DNA from 2 places in the Halobacillus seohaensis genome. Region 2 is predicted to be linked to the other one. Evidence: riboswitches for the same ligand, from Rfam matches in the RefSeq annotation. Region 2 holds a riboswitch; the other holds the start of a gene.
The links. Region 2 has a riboswitch for cyclic di-GMP ahead of ACFQIC_RS16675 (aspartyl-phosphate phosphatase Spo0E family protein). Riboswitches for the same ligand answer to the same signal wherever they lie in the genome.
Positions count from the first base shown of each region.

Region 1 (8,612 bases), on a different contig from region 2:
GTTGACGGACTGCTGCGGACTGAAAAAACACTCACTAAATCAATCCAAAACTCACTGATTGCTCGTGTGAAGATTATGGCTAATCTAAATATAACTGAAAGTCGGCTTCCTCAAGATGGAAGAATCAAAACGAATGTCAATTCTGTGCCTGTAGACTTAAGAATATCAACCTTACCCACTGTGTTTGGAGAGAAGATCGTCATACGAGTATTAGATTTAGGAAGCGTTTTAAACAAACTATCAGAACTGGGATTTAATAAAATAAATTACAAAAGATATTTAAAAATGATCGAACAGCCTTCCGGACTTATTTTAATGACAGGACCAACAGGTTCAGGAAAGTCTTCCACTTTATATGCTTCTCTTAACTACTTGAATACAGATAAGCAAAACATTATAACGATCGAGGATCCTGTTGAATATCAAATTGAAGGAATTAATCAAGTTCAAGTGAAGAGTGCAGTAGGTCTTTCTTTTTCAAAAGGATTACGATCCGTCTTGCGTCAGGATCCGGACATCGTCATGGTAGGAGAAATTCGTGATTCTGAAACGGCTGAAATAGCTGTTCGTGCATCTTTAACTGGTCATCTTGTCTTATCAACACTCCATACTAATAGTGCGATTGCTACCATTCCGCGGTTGTTTGACATGGATGTAGAGCCATATTTAGTTGTTTCCTCTTTATCAGGAATCGTAGCTCAACGCCTCGTACGAAAAATTTGTCAAAATTGCAAAAAAGTATATGAACCTACTGACATGGAACTCGAACAATTTGAGAAACGTGGCTTAACGATTGAGGAAATTTATAAAGGTGAAGGATGTTCGAACTGTCAGCATACAGGATACCAAGGCAGGATGGCTATCCATGAGATCCTTGTCGTTGATGACGATATTCGACAAATGATGATGAGTTATCAATCAATAGCTCAAATTAAAGACTATGCATGGAAAAACGGAATGATTTTTTTAATTGATGATGGATTGCTCAAGGTTAAGAAAGGTCTTACTACAATGGATGAAGTGATGAGAGTAGCACTAACTTAGTAGGGGGAATACGGATGGTAGAACGTTTTGAACAATTACTTAAGGGGGCTTATAAGCTAGAAGCTTCTGATATCCATTTAACTGTAGGTGTACCTCCAGTCTTTCGGCTACACGGAGAACTCAAACAATATGGTAAAGATGTACTTACCCCTAAGGACATTGAGGAAATGGCCCAGGCGATATTATCAGATGAACTATGGGAGCAATTTAAAGAAAAAGGAGAACTTGATTTTTCGTATGGTATTCAAGGTCTGTCAAGATTTCGTATTAATGCTTATCATCAGAGGGGATGTATTTCTTTGGCGATCCGAATAGTTCCCAAAGAAGTTCCGTCTCTTGGAGAAATATCGATGCCTGACATCCTAAAGAAGATAGCGGGCGTTTCTCAAGGGTTGGTTCTTGTTACCGGACCTACAGGAAGCGGAAAAAGCACGACATTAGCAGCGATGATTGATTATATGAATCATAATATGCGCCGACATATTATTACTTTAGAGGACCCTATCGAATATTTGCATACTCATCATCACTGTATTATCGACCAGCGAGAGATTGGTTTTGACACTCAAAACTTTGCGAGCGGTTTGCGATCCTGCTTGCGACAAGATCCGGACGTTATTCTAGTGGGCGAAATGCGGGACCTTGAAACGATATCAACAGCAATTACTGCAGCAGAAACAGGTCATCTTGTACTTGGAACCTTACATACAACGGGAGCAGCGGCTACGATGGATCGTATCATTGATGTATTCCCACCTGAGCAGCAGCCACAAGTTCGCATTCAGTTAGCGACAGTATTGCAATCAATTATTTCACAGCGTCTTTTTCAAACGAAGGATCGGCAAGGAAGAGTAGCTGCGACGGAAATCTTAATGAATACTCCGGCTGTCAAAAATTTAATCCGCAATGAAAAAATTCATCAAATACAAAATGTTATGCAAACCTCCAAAGCAGAGGGTATGCATACCATGGATATGTCTCTCCGTCATTTACTAGAGACGGGTGAGATCGCAAAAGACTCAGTAATCCCCTTTGTTCAGGAGTGAGGTTAGATGGCTTATTTTAAATACGAAGGACGAAATCGTAAAGGAGCTCAAAAGCAAGGTCGTGTGAAAGCTGATAGCCGACAGCAAGCAATTCAGGATTTAAGGGACTCGGGAGTGTTTGTAGCCCGAATTACTGAACTTGAGGGACTTTTATATAAGGAAATTCATCTTAGTAATAAAGTGAAAAGCAAAGATTTTGTATTGTATCTCCGCCAATTTGAAACATTAATTGAAGCAGGAGTTTCCTTGTTAGAAGCTACGTATATCTTACTAGAACAAACAAACAGCCGTCCCTTAAAAAAAGCACTTAACGATATTGCTGAGGAATTAGAAGCGGGTCATGCGTATTCAGATGCAGCCGAGAAGCACCGGAAAATATTCCCTGTTCTTTTTATCAATATGGTAAGAGCGGGGGAAGCCGGAGGAAATCTGGATGAAATTCTTCATCGTATGGCTAGTTATTATGAAAAACAGCATGAGCTAAAACAGAAAATACTTTCCGCTCTATCCTATCCGATGGTGGTTGGAGTTATTGCTCTCTTAATCGTAATATTTATGCTAAGTTTTGTTGTGCCAAGATTTGCGAATATGTTCACAACGTTAGGCAGTGATATTCCACCAATTACGAGTTTTATATTAAATGTAGGAGATTTTTTTGGAAGCTTCTGGTGGCTGTTTTTTATCATTCCTCTCCCCATATGGCTAGGATTTCGAGTAGGGATGCAAAATCCTACCTTTGCCTACTATGTGGATTATGGCAAGATGAAACTCCCTCTTTTCGGTAAGCTTGTTCAGAAAGCCGCTCTCTCTAGAATGACACGAACTTTAAGTTCATTGTTTAATAGCTCTGTACCGGTTCTACAATCCGTGCAAATTACTGAGCGTATAGTAGAGAACAAAGTAATTGAAGAAGGCTTAAAACGGGCGAGGGATTCCCTTGAAAAAGGCGAATCTATGGCCAATCCATTACTTCATCATTGGGCCTTTCCGAGTCTTGTCACTCAAATGATTATTGTGGGAGAAAAGACAGGGGCATTAGATCATATGTTGAGTAAAGCAGCAGATTTTTATGAACAAGAAATTGATCATAGTACAGATCGTATCAAGATGTTAATTGAACCGTTGATGATTGTCATGTTAGCTATTGTCGTTGGCGGGATTGTTGCAGCAATTGCAATTCCAATGTTTTCTGTTTTTGAACAAATTCAATAATTCGACACAAAATGAGGTGTTTATTATAATAAATAATGTGGTATCTTAGTAATATAGAAGTAGTTTATTAGTCTTATATCGGATGTGATGAACAGTACTCTGTAATTGGGCACTTAGAGAACTGGGAGCAAGTAGTGCAACCGACCGGATAATCATTACGGTTGTCTGGAATTTTTATTTAGTAAAGGGGAAAAGGTATGTTCATCACATGGAAGAAAAGTCTAAAGAATCAAAAAGGTTTTACGTTAGTTGAGCTTTTGGCGGTTATTGTAATTCTCGGAATTATTGCAGCGATTGCTGTACCATCGATAGGGAACGTGATTGAGAACTCGAAAAAGGATGCGACGGTTGCGAATGCGGAGCAAATGATTGAGGCCTCTAGGTTGTTAGTGACATCAGAAAACATTCCAACGGGAGACAATGCTTCTGTAACTATTGATCTTAAGGATGACGGTAATGAAACTTATAGTTTAATAGGTGACGGATATTTGTCTTCAGATTTAAAAGATCCAGACGGTAATTCGTATGAATCAGGTGGAGTGGAAGTAACTAAAGCAGATTCTGGAAGTATGTCTTACAGCGTTTATTTAGATGCTGGAAATGATAACTATGATATTGGATCAAGTGGTAATAGTAATAATCCTGATTTTATTAAAAGTGAAGATTTAAACCGAGGAAAAGTTGGAAATTAAAGTAATGTGAAGTGAATTACTGAAGAGCCCCCTCCTTAAAGGGGGCTCTTCAGTAATTAATAAGGAGCGAAAAATGACTACACTACTCACCCTTTATTTTTACCTATTAGGTGTCACACTTGGATCTTTTTACAATGTCGTCGGCTTGCGTGTACCTAACGGCGAACTATTTAAACAAGAACGATCCTATTGCCCCAATTGCCATCACACATTAAGTTGGTATGAATTAATCCCCGTGCTGTCTTTTTTTATTCAAAAAGGCCTATGCCGTCATTGCCATCAAAGAATCTCTTCGATTTACCCTTCAATGGAAATTCTCAGTGGGCTCGCATTTGCTTTTAGCTACTGGAGGTTTGGATTCGATCTCCACCTCATCCTTGCTTTACTATTGTTATCCATGTTCCATATAATTGTCGTCAGTGACTTGCGCTATATGATTATTCCTAATAAAGTTTTGATTTTTTTTACGGTGATTTTCATCATTTATAGAGTGATCGTTCCGCTAGAACCATGGTGGGGCTCGGTAGTCGGTGCCATGGTTGGATTAATAGGGACGGCATTAATCATTATCGTCAGCCGTGGAGGTATGGGTGGTGGCGATATGAAGCTTTTTGCAGTTATCGGCTTAGCCTTGGGTACAAAGTTATTACTCGTTACATTTTTCCTCGCTAGCTTAATAGGTGCGGTTGTTAGCATTACGCTACTAGGTTTAGGGATCATTACAAGGAAAAAGCCAATTCCTTTTGGTCCTTTTATCGTGACGGGAGGAATCCTGTCTCTCTATTATGGACCAGTTTTAATTAAGTGGTATGTCACCAGTTTCTTTTAGCCTCGGAGGTGAAGTAATGTTTAAGTTAAAATCTAGTAAACACAGATTACATATGGTGGTAAAAAATCATGCAATACGTTATGTGATTTCTAAACCTTTTGACAAAAACAGTATTGTAGCATTTGGAGAAAGTATTCTGCCTCGAGATTTGATTGTTGAAGGGGTAATCCAAGATAGCCGTCGGTTTGAGATGCAAATTGAAGATATTTTAAACCATCATCGTTTAAAAACGAAAATTTTGTACTTTGCTGTGCCTGATTCGTCTGTCATCATTCGTCATCAAAAGGTACCTGAACAAGTTGAATGGGATGAGGTGAAAGGCTATTTATACTCGCAGTTAGGAGAGAGCATTCACCTCCCGTATGAAAATCCTGTTTTTGACCATGCGAATTTGGGCGAATATAATGGAGAAAAGAACGTGTTATTTGTCGCTTATCCAGAAGAACGATTAAACCAGTTGAAAGATAGTTTTAACGAAGTAAAGCTTAAGCCTGAAGTGGCGGAATTAACGTCTTTTTCTGTTTATCGTTTGTATGAATCCTATAAAAAAGTACCTGATGAGGAGCATATTTTGATTGTTGAGTGGAATATAGACGGAATTGTCCTGACCGTGTTTAATAAGGGAATTCCGCAATTTTCTCGTCAGATGAAATCAAATTTAGATCATCAATCATGGAAGGTTACTAGTAATGATTCCGAAAGGTGGTTAGAGTGGCGTGGGACTCATTCAACTATACAAGGGTATGTCTCCGATCAATTAGAAGAAATGTCTCGCATTATGAATTTTTATAAGTTCTCAGTTAAAGAAGGGAAGGCGGAAATTTCAAAAGTACTACTAACCGGTGATTGGACTTACAGGAGCGAATTATTTGAAACGATGAATTCTAGATTTTCACTTCTTGTGGAAACTGTCGAGCTTGATCAATTAGAAATAGATTCTTTGCCTAATCGTTTTGCCGATGTTGTTGGATTATCCTTTAAAGGTTCGTATTGAATTATGGAGTGTTTGCTATGATCGTAGACATTAATTTAATTGAAGAAAAAGAAAAGCGAAATCTAACTCCATGGTTAATCGTGGGAGTGACTTTACTTATTGCTCTCATTCTGTTGTTTTTCTTTTGGTTTGAATCCCGTCAAATAAGTAGTGAGCAGAAATTGACTCAAGAACAAATTAAAGAAATAAGAGAAGAACAAGCTGTTACTGAAGGTAATCATATTACAGAATCAGAAGGTAAAGTGAAGGAACTTCGAGAAGCGAGAAATTCAGTTGAAGATACCTTGTTTCCTACGATTCCTATTCTTGAGAGAATGATAGTGCTATTACCTGAGAGAGGTTACATAGAGAACTATAGTTATCAAGTGAATCAAACGATTGAAATTGAGGTGCGCTTTGATTCGTTACAAAAAACAGCTACCTATACAGATGCTCTTCTTGCGGAGGAGTTTATTGAAGACGTTGAGCTGCGCGATGTGTTCACAGAATCTCCAGAAGAAGGGTTAAATCAATTTGAATTTCGACCACGTTATTTAGCTTCATTTTCAGTTGTTGTTAATCGTCAGTATTCTCCGGAAGAGGAGGGTGATAAGGATGATTAAACAGCGGAATTTATATATAGGGATGAGTATTATTTCCATCTCATCTTTAGTAGGCCTTTGTTTTTTATTTCACACGATATTTATAGGTGACTCACAACAGGAAATAGCTACACTTCAGCAGACATTAGTGACAGAGAAAGAAGTACTCTATTCAATGCAAAATCAAGAAGAGGACCCTTCGCCCTCCCTCCGGACGTTGATTACTGAGCTACCTGTGACGAAATCCACAGATCAAGTATTGACTGCGCTTGAGAGGGCTGAAAGTGTTTCTCAAAGTGTGATAAATAACATCCGATCCGCATCTCCTGAAAATTACGGAGAAGCAGAAAACAATAATGAAGAAGTAATTCGTTCAATAGGGACCTTGCCAGAAGGAGTGCAAACCCTTAATTTTGAAGTAGAGCTGTTTTCGAAAAGTTTTGATGATTTTTTACTATTCCTCGATCAATTATCTAATCATGAGCGACTCGTGGGTGTTAATTCTATAATCTTTGATGATGAACAAGTAGAAGGCTATGGAGAGAATATCCATAATTATTTTATAGAGTTTTCTGTATTTTATTATCCAGAACTATCTAGTTTAAAAGATGAACAATCAACATATAATTACCAAAGGAAATCAAATAAAAATAACCCATTTGAGACGAAAGACTAATCCTAGGATAGTCTTTCGTTTTTTTATATTGTCGAAAACGTCATGACAAAATCCAACGTCATTTTTATAATGCTTGTGTTAGATTGAAGAAAATAGTGAGGGAGTGATAACAGATGGATGAAAAAAATAAAATTAAAATCTCATATAATAAAAATGATAGCCAGGAAGAGATCGTTAAGGCAAAAGAGCAACAAGCTGCCACTCAATTAAACAAGCTACAAAAGACTCATGAACAAACGTCCTACTCTAAATTCAACAAAATCCCTACTATACGTAAAAAACTTTCGCAATCGTCATTTAAATATGTAAGTTTATCTATTATGACGGCATTATTCGTAAGCTTAGCCCTTGGATTTGTTTTATTGAAATTGTTCGTTTCAGTAACAGAGGAGGCTGCTCCAACGCAATCGGTGTCAGGGGATCAGATTCAAACGACGGAAGCTTCAAAGATATCTATTGATCTTCCGAGTTTAGAAGCAAAAGTTGTCCAGAGTGGTGTTTATACGAATGAAGAAACAGCTAATGAATGGAAGGACAAGCTTTCAGAGCAGTCATTGCCATCTATTATTTGGCTACAAAATGAACAGTACTATTTGTTATCTGGAAGTGAGGATAAGGAATCAACAGTGAATGTGTTGGTTGATGAATTGTCAGAAATGGAAGTTCCAACATACTTAAAAACGTGGGAAGTTGAAAGTGGGAAAATAGCTGTCATAGAATCTCAATCTTCTATTGTGAAAAGTGTAATCAATCATTTGGAGAAACACACTCTCCACACTGTTCCTATGGAAGAAAGAGATCAAATGCTACAATCATGGTCTGAAATAGAAGGGAATGATGAGGGATTTAGTCAAGCTCTTAAAGACTGGGTAAGTGAAACAGAAAATGGTTTAAGTTGGTTAGCTTTCGCTCAGGCCTTAGAATCAATGAAGAAATAACATAATTTTTCAAGAAGGGAGTTAGGTAGATAGCCAATAATAGAAATATTATAGCCTAATAATAGAATATTTCCATAGCTTCTTCCTTTAGTATTCCAAAGATACTGAGTCTATAGAATCAATATTATTCTATAGACTATAAATACCTCATACTTGGGGAATTAAAAGGAAAGGAAGCGACTGAATGTCATCTACAAGCATTATGATTCGTGATGTACCAAAAGAGGATCGACCTCGAGAGCGATTACTTAAACTTGGTGCTTCTCAGTTATCTAACCAAGAACTGTTAGCGATTTTGCTAGGAAGTGGGACAAGACAGGAGTCAGTAACCGATCTGGCTCAAAGAGTGCTTATCCACTTTGAAGGGATTATGCTTTTGAAAGACGCTACGATCGAGGAGCTAATAGCCATTAGGGGGATCGGTTCGGCTAAAGCCGTTCTATTATTGTCTGCTATCGAATTTGGTAAAAGAATTCAACAAATGAAGCCAGTAGAAAGGTATGTCATCCGTAGTCCTGAGGATGGGGCGGATTTTGTAATGGAAGAAATGAGGGATTTGAAACAGGAACATTTTATTTGTTTGTTTCTTAATACGAAAAA
Region 1 covers NZ_JBHSZV010000014.1:191,255-199,866, forward strand. Annotated here, with positions in the region: gene ACFQIC_RS07215 (GspE/PulE family protein) at 1-1,044, shown strand, start outside; gene ACFQIC_RS07220 (type IV pilus twitching motility protein PilT) at 1,059-2,090, shown strand; gene ACFQIC_RS07225 (type II secretion system F family protein) at 2,097-3,302, shown strand; cyclic di-GMP riboswitch class II at 3,374-3,457, shown strand; gene ACFQIC_RS07230 (type II secretion system protein) at 3,500-3,994, shown strand; gene ACFQIC_RS07235 (prepilin peptidase) at 4,068-4,823, shown strand; gene pilM (type IV pilus biogenesis protein PilM) at 4,840-5,817, shown strand; gene ACFQIC_RS07245 (hypothetical protein) at 5,835-6,419, shown strand; gene ACFQIC_RS07250 (hypothetical protein) at 6,412-7,074, shown strand; gene ACFQIC_RS07255 (hypothetical protein) at 7,188-8,012, shown strand; gene radC (RadC family protein) at 8,197-8,612, shown strand, end outside.
Region 1: it holds a riboswitch for cyclic di-GMP, as region 2 does, so the genes downstream of both, ACFQIC_RS07230 (type II secretion system protein) here and ACFQIC_RS16675 (aspartyl-phosphate phosphatase Spo0E family protein) in region 2, are expected to answer to the same signal.

Region 2 (8,612 bases):
TACTTTATCCAGTAGTTTACCAGGAGTAACTCTTTCGTTAATTGAATCTATTAAAGAGTTCTATCTTCATTATTTACCGCTTTATAGCATTGGACTTGGTTGGATTTTGCCAGCTTTAGTCGGTGCCATCATCGGCTATTTTTGGCCAACACGACATCGTCCAATTGAAGTCACATGACAGAAATGAACTGACAATGAAAAGTAGTGATATATTTGAAGTTTCGCTAGCATTTAATAAACCAGCTACTAGAAAAGACCAAATCATTTGTGATTTGGTCTTTAAGTTTATAGTTAGTAAAGGGTAGATTAAGTATTTTTTCTTACCGAACTAATCTCCGTCGTTAGTCCCCAACGTCATCCCACCATCAACGACAATTTCTGTTCCCGTGCAATATGAACTTTCATCAGAAGCAAGAAACGCTACAGTCCTGGCAATTTCAACTGGCCGTCCGATACGTCCCAGAGGAACCGAATTGTAAAAGTCCGGAACACCCTTGCCTTGGGTAGCCATGTCTGTTTCGATTCCACCCGGATGGACCATGTTTACCCGAATTCCCTTTTGCCCCAATTCAATGGCTGCTGCTTTAGACATCGCAACTACGGATGCTTTTGTCGCAGCATAAGCAGAGGAATTACCAATTGGAGCAAACGCGGAGACCGATAAATTGTTTATAATAGAACCTTTTTGCTGTTTTTCCATATGCGGAATAACTGCTTGCATCCCCCGAAATACTCCTAGCTGATTCACATTAATCATTTGTTCATAATCATCTATGGTTATCTCTGTGAAGGGTTTACGTTTTAAGACCCCGGCATTATTAACGAGCACATCGATTTTGCCGAATTTATCTATGACCATATCCACAGCTGATTTCCACTGTGATTCCTTTGTGACATCCAACTGCACCGGATATGCGTGGTCTTCACCTATAGCCACTGCTACTTCCTGAGCCTTGTCATAATTCCGGGCACCAACCACTACTATGCCACCTAATGAGGCAAGGTGTTCAGCGATAGCTTTTCCCTGACCACGATTAGCACCAGTAACAAGAATTACTTGTTGTTTCAAGTCAGCCATACTCTTTCTCCTTAGTCATTTGTTTTATGATACACTAACATATAATGAGCAAATACAGAATTTATTATTCTTTAATAACAAGTGATCATAGTTATTCATACTGAGTGGACGTCTCACAAAAAAATAAGATTTTTATTATCCATCCTATACTTCAACCTATCCCATTTCAAACCAAATATAGCTTTGAATAAATTAAGATATAAAGTCATTGTACAGAAACCTTTAAAAAGAGAGAAAAGAAGGTGAAAGTATGAAGCATGCATACCTGATAACTATTCTAGGAGCAAGTTTTTGGGGGTTAACGGGATTATTTGTAGAGTCTTTGTATGGCCACGGTTTTACAGCATGGGAAATTGTGACGATTCGCCTAACTAGTTCAACTATTATACTAATCTTTTTGATGAGTTTGTTCGCACGAGAGCACCTACGCATTCAAATAAAGCACATCCCCCATTTTATCGGTTTAGGGGTTGTAAGTATTGTCATATTTAATTGGTGTTATTTCATGGTTATGGAGCAAACCTCGTTATCAATTGCAGTAGTCTTACTTTATACATCTCCTGTTTTTGTTGCGATTCTATCAAAAATAGTTTTTAAAGAACGGATCACTCAAACAAAAACCGCTTCACTTATACTCACCATTGTCGGATGTTCACTCGCTATTAAATTAATACCACTGGGCAATATCTCCGTTCCAATTATAAGTATTATCTTAGGATTGTTATCTGCTTTTTTCTGCGCTCTTTATAGTATTATAGGTAAATTTATTAGTTGGCATTACAACTTTTTAACCATTACTGTATATGCTTTGTTAATGGGCAGTTTATTCATTTTTCCTACAAGTGGATTGTGGAAAAAAACAGAAGCTTTTCAATCCGTCGATGTTTGGCTTAATATTTTTGGAGTTGCTGTTTTATCAACCATATTGGCCTATACGTTATATACTTTGGGACTAAGCTACATTGAATCTAGTAAAGCCGCTATCTTAGGAGCAATGGAACCCATTGTCGCCGTTTTAGTTGGTGTGTTAGTTTTTGGAGATTCACTGAAATTTTTGCAAGTTGTTGGAATTATATTCGTAATAACCTCCACCTTTCTAACGGTATTTCACAAACAAAGAAAGGTCCAAATTAAGGGCGGAAGTTTCAAGTGGAAAAAAAGTGTCTAAGTCTGCTTAAGACACCATGATTTTAAGACTTTTCCTCCACTTCAGTTCTTCATGTTAAGGGGTAATATTCAGAGAAAGCTCATTATGCGAAGCGTTTATTATTGAGTAAAGTTTATGTAATATCTGGTGTATACCAATTTACTACTCTATTTTGCCAGAATTGTATCATCGGTCCCATCATAAGTGTAGCAATGACTGTACCTACACCGACTGGACCACCTAGTAGTAAGGAGAAGCTAGTAACAATTAATGCTAATACTGTCTGGGATTTCCTAATACTCCATTGAAATCTCACACTGACTGATAAAAACAACTGATTGACAGGTGCCTTTGTAAAATTTGGTAGAATGTAAATGGCTACTCCAAGACCAACAAAAGTGAGTCCGATAGTAAAAACAGTTATTTTTTCATATACGGGTGCAGATTGTAAATGTAATGAATGAAGGGCAATTTCTAGCCAAAAATCAAAAATAAAGATTCTAATACAAGTGGAATGATTGCCTCCCATTCGGGTCGTTCACCTAATAACCGGGTATTGACGAAAATAAATAGAAGTTGAAATCCCCGTACCAAAACCCAGCAGTCATACCAAAAAAAGCCATCCAAACGCCAGCCCCTAAATCTGATTTTACAATTAGTGATGCTCCAAGAAAGTTAATAATCATCCCAAATAGATATAAAAAAATTCGATATATATACAATCGTCATCCTCTTCCCCCTCTCACACATAGATTTTTTCTACCAAGTTTAACATTGTGAAAAAGAACGCGATAATAGGTCATTTTCTAATATGGAAATAGCTATTAAGCTACCCTTTAGTTAAAGAATATTTTTAAAGTTATTTATTCCGTGGTTATTTGAATGAACTTGAGAGGTAGTTTCTTCTGTTCCCCCAGCCAAATTTAGTCCAATCACACCAGCGATAATTATTAAAATGGATATAATTTTTATAAATCCACGATAACCTAAATAAAACTCATACTTATTTTAAACTACAAATAAGTACGAGTTGAAAGTTATCATAATAAATCACATGTCTTATAACATTTTTTGGTATTTAATTATTAATTTATCAAGTTCTTGACTACATTCTAATGTTTTTTGATTGTTCATTCCAAACTTTTTCGCGATCTTTAGCATCTCTTCTCTTTTTAGATCGATCAACTTTGACAAGTACTTTTCTTCACCTTCATAGATAAGCACCATATTTCATTCCCCCCAAAATATAGCCAAATGTGTAAAACAAAAAAACAGGTAAACCAAAGAAGGTTCACCTGTTAGGTACACTATCTTCGGCGGCTAGGCTACCATAACAGAAACTGCTTTAGGCCCTTAGCTTTGCGTCCTTACCTTTCGATAAGTTTGCCATTATCGGTATGACATATTTCGTTAGCCCTATTATACTACATTCTATATTAAACCCAACATTTTTATTAATAATATTAAATAAAAGGTATTTATACCTATAATTAAATCTAAATACTAAAGATAATAATAGGATATATGACTCCTGTTTGTAAATAGTATAAATCTATTTATTCATTACCACTTTTACCATAATGAAAAAAATGACATAGTTTCCTTTTGTCAGGCAACCATGTCAAACACCTGTTATGTAGACCCTTAAGAGATCATACTCCACATTCTAATAAGTAAGAGTACAGGGTAGTAAGGAATCGAACAACAGCACCCAAATAAGGCAATATGTACTATCCTGGTTAAGTCGGACTACCCCGAAGTCCCTATCCATAATCCTCCCATGACTATTGTTCCAGTCAATATATAGAAAAGAAGGGAACGTAAATATCCCCGTTCTCCATTTTTAATTAATTGGTCGTTTAAGTATGTACGATAAGCAAAATGACTCTCAAAAATAGAATCATGGTTCCAACGTTAGAAATAGAGAAAGGACTCAAGGGGGGAACGATCGCTCTCCAATGACGAACAGGTCGAGCCAGAAACCGAGCTAAGAGTTCCAGTCAATCAACAACACCACCCTTGATAAAATGACAAATCTATACTGGAACATAGCTTAAAAGATCTTTGTTTATCAGGGCGCCTTTGCTAGGGAATAACCTTAATACAAGAACGTATAAATAGATACGAAAAAGACAAATACAGCTGAGGCTATACTTGTATATCCCCAGAAGTTTTTGTTGTCTTTCTTTATTTCTGTGATCCCAACCGTCAGTACATGTACTCCTACTATAAACATTAAATAGGGAACAAGAGTTGAGTTATCGGTGATCATTACGTAAATAGCCATAACAATCACTAGTAATGCTAATCCAATTTTCAGCTTTTTTCCCATAAGGATTCCCCCTCAGCTAGCTAATATTCAGCTATTTCTATGGTATTCAAACATTTATATACTAAGATTTGACTAAGAATAAACGCTCCGATCATCCCTCCTGTGCATAAACGAAAGGCTACACTAGAAAAAAGACCTGTTTGGTGAAGATATAGTAGCCCGCCTGCCGCAATATAAGGCACAATCATGCTGTAAATAAGACTTAAGACAAAGAACAAATACTTATTCGCCCTGTCTGTAATAATCGATTTTTCGTAAACATTTGCTATCAATAAGGCGATCACAGCAATTACGATATGTATGACGATTAATACGGTTACACCTGAAGGGTCGTAGGTTATTTGATTTTCCAAGTTATCCCTCCTAGTCCAATATTAGAACAGCCAATTAAATATATAAGGAACCACTACAATAACAACAGCCAAGGCTGGCCCTATAATCATCGTGCCAATCAATAAGGATTTAATAATATCAAAAATAATATTACCCGATTTTCCATCAAGATCGTCGTGACTCTCCCTATTATCTAATTTCTGATTTATGTTCTTTAACTCTTGTAAAATCTGGTCTTCTTTACTTTCATCCATATACATTTCACTTCCTATTCTACTGCCTGTTTCTAGTACAATTCCTTTTCTTTATTTGTCCATTCTTTCTTTTGTAACACCATTTTGTCAGCTAGTGCATTTCTATCAAAATGGATGGGATGGCCGCAGATGAAAACTGACTAGAAACACTGCCTTATTTAATATCAATCCATTACAGTTCCCCCAAAATCATTGTAACAAAAAATGCTAATTAGAGTGTTCTAACATGCGTAAGCTATTTGATATGTTAATTTGATATTACTCAAAAATTAAATCTAGTTTTTTGTTAAAATAAATATAAAGGTTGTGAAATTTCGTACTTAAACTTGGCAGGATTGTTGAAGACTCGATTCCGAGATGATTGTTAAAGTATGAGGTATCTGTTATATCTATTGAGCCACTAGTTAAAAAACGTGGTATGGCTAGGAGCTTAATTGGCATGTATGCCTACTCTTGTAAAACCATTTTCAAATTTACATTACAGGTTAATTTGATGTCCTAAGTGGAACATTTCAATGGCAATAATTACACAGCCCCACGATTTTCACGTATGAAGCTTCTGCTCACGTGAAGATGCTTCCGTTATCCTTACGAAAGCAAGAAGGTCCGGGAAATCGCAAGACTCCTACCTTTAAAAGCGGAGGCGCCTTGGTCAGCGGCGTATGGACTGGACTGAGCTGTCGGAGATAAAGGAAACACGAAGAACATCGTGATTAGATGTTGACTTATCGTACAGAAGCGAGGGAAGTCTCACTAGCCGCTAGGCGCTGGAGCTGGATAACGCCCGATAGGATTGATGAACTAGATGTAGCCTTCGTCCTTATAAGGCGTAAGAGATGGGATGAACATGATCGGTGAGATCCCGCAAGGCGTAGCCTGAGGAAGCTCACCACATGCCCACGGAAAGCGAGTGATTTCCCGGACCTTCTAACGCCATCCTTTGTAATGGAAACTAGCGGAATGTCTCGAAGTTAAGTCTTCCACATTCTGGGGCAAGGTTAAACAAGGCGATCATCCAATTTGATCATATAGGGAGACTAAATTTAATGGTGTTCGAAATAATTACTCAAGAATCATTAGAAATAGTAATGGACATAGTGAATTCAAACTCATCTTATAATGTTCTTGAAAATGGAAACCCCTTAAGGACAATACAAGAGTTAAGTAGTGAATTTCTTAATTCATCTACTGAAAGTTATTTAGTAAAACATGAAGAAAGATATATCGGAATAATAGATTTTCTTAATAATAATCCTAAAGACAATCATCCGTGGATAGGATTATTAATGATTCATCGTGATTATCACTCTATGGGATATGGGAAAAAGGCATACCTTTCGTTTGAGGAGAAAATAATACATCAAAAATTATTTAAAAGTGTTAGATTGGCTGTAATAAAGAGTAATAAAGAGGCAATAGTATTTTGGAAATCATTGGGGTTTAAGTTTTATGATAACAGCGAATGGGATGGAAGGGTTGTAGGCTGTTATGAGAAACATTTGTAGTTTATGATATTTTATACTTAACGGGTGCTTATCTTGAATAAGGATTCACACTCAATTGTTCAACTTTAGACGCAAGATTGTTGAAGATCGATTCCGAGATGATCATGTGGAGAAAGAGCCGGTGGGGAAGGAGTTGCCTGCCGTATATTTCCATCGGAATCGGAGCCGTTCTAGCCTAAGGAAGCTCACCACATGCCCACGGAAAGCGAGTGATTTCCCGGACCTTCTAACGCCATCCTTTGTAACGGAAACCACCGGAATGTCTCGAAGTTGAGTCTTCCACAATCTGGGGCTATAGTTTAACAAGACATTATAAAAACATTTTCTCCACAAATCGGAACTACTGAATCGGAAATGAGGGAACTTTCTTTTTTATTAATATACTAAGAAGTATTTGAATTAGGAGAAGTTTTGTTAAATCTTTTCTTATGGTTTAAGTCAATCACAATCTCCCCCACTCCCATTGCTATAAAGCCATTCAGCAAACCAAAAAGCGGGAATACTAGATTTCCCCCATTACTAAATAAACTCATAATTAATATCACAACACTAAAAAATACAAAACTCATTCCTAACAAAAACAATATACGACCAATTGTCAATTTTCTTCCTCCATTTTTCTTAGACTATGTTAAATCTTACTGTTATTACGATGTAAAAATCCTCTTTATCAGAGATAGCTAAAAGCTAAGTATGTACGAGTCACTTAATATCAACATTATTGATTAACATAGCTTTTCTTTAAATAAGGATAGGATAAAACTAACCCCAGTCCATATATGACAACTAATAGGTAGGCTGGGAGCAGATGATAAAACGAAGTATAACCAATAACAAAATGAGTGGCAATGCCTGCGATAAACGCAGGTGGCGCCCCAATTGCCAGCGTATTCCAAACCCAACCTTCTCCTTCTCGGAATCCCCATAACGCTAGGAGAAACACTAAAATACCTACACTTACTAAAGCCCCGCCAAAACCCGCACGATCATGGGCAATAACTGGGATTAGTCGATTGTTAACTGATTGAAGCATTTCAGGGGTTGCACACAAAAAGGTTACATCCGTTGGCACAAAGACATTCGTCACCCCTATGAACATAATTACTACCCCACCTATTGCAATGAGACTACCAAGGATAACGAATAACAGCTGCCCGAGATTTGCTTTTTTCCATGCCAAAGTATTGAATTGATTCATAGAACTAGGATGAGCGTTTGAATGCTTAGTAGATCGAAAACACCAAATATAAATTGGCAGTAGAACAAGCCAAAACAACCCATGAAGCCAATCAAAATACCCATAACCAATAAAAGCCAGTATACCTAAAAAGCCTACAATGGCTGCAACATGAAAAGCTCGGCTAGCCCACCGAAACCTATAGGACAATCCATAACGGGCCAATTGTATATAGAGAATTCCTCCACTAATCATAGTTCCCGCCAAGCTCATTCGGTCATGGGCCATAAATGCCAAAACTTGTGGATTAAATGCAGCTATTTCCGATCTTGTCATCCCAATAAAAGCTTCGTCATATGGCAAAATTATTCGAGTCATACTAAACAATAACGCTGTTATGCCAGCAATGAGGATCGCTACTCCAAACCATAACCCCCACCGCGCTCCTTCTCCATTTCCCTCTTTTGAATTTTTAGGTAACAGCAATTCATTAATTCGCTTCGGTAAACCCGGTCCCGAGAAAACGTACCCTTCCTCAAGTAATTGAAGGGAGACACCGTTTTCATGTAACTCAAACGCATCAATCGGTTCCTTTACCCCTCCCTTAGTTATAACCGTGCAATTTTTAGATACTTCCTTCCGAATCGTTTGAACCCCATGGACTAACTTTCTAGTGGCATCCTCACTCTCCGTAAAGTGTTCTCCTTCCCTTACTTTAGGAGGCTCTAAAATCACTCCATGAACATGATTTGATGCGATCAAAGCGGTAAGTTGCTTAACTTCAAG
Region 2 covers NZ_JBHSZV010000047.1:80,077-88,688, forward strand. Annotated here, with positions in the region: gene brnQ (branched-chain amino acid transport system II carrier protein) at 1-178, shown strand, start outside; gene ACFQIC_RS16660 (SDR family NAD(P)-dependent oxidoreductase) at 329-1,078, opposite strand; gene ACFQIC_RS16665 (DMT family transporter) at 1,329-2,246, shown strand; gene ACFQIC_RS16670 (DUF6198 family protein) at 2,359-2,754, opposite strand; gene ACFQIC_RS16675 (aspartyl-phosphate phosphatase Spo0E family protein) at 3,285-3,452, opposite strand; cyclic di-GMP riboswitch class I at 3,538-3,623, opposite strand; gene ACFQIC_RS16680 (DUF3953 domain-containing protein) at 4,324-4,557, opposite strand; gene ACFQIC_RS16685 (hypothetical protein) at 4,578-4,910, opposite strand; gene ACFQIC_RS16690 (hypothetical protein) at 4,932-5,144, opposite strand; gene ACFQIC_RS16695 (GNAT family N-acetyltransferase) at 6,191-6,649, shown strand; gene ACFQIC_RS16700 (hypothetical protein) at 7,033-7,251, opposite strand; gene ACFQIC_RS16705 (dihydroorotate dehydrogenase) at 7,368-8,612, opposite strand, start outside.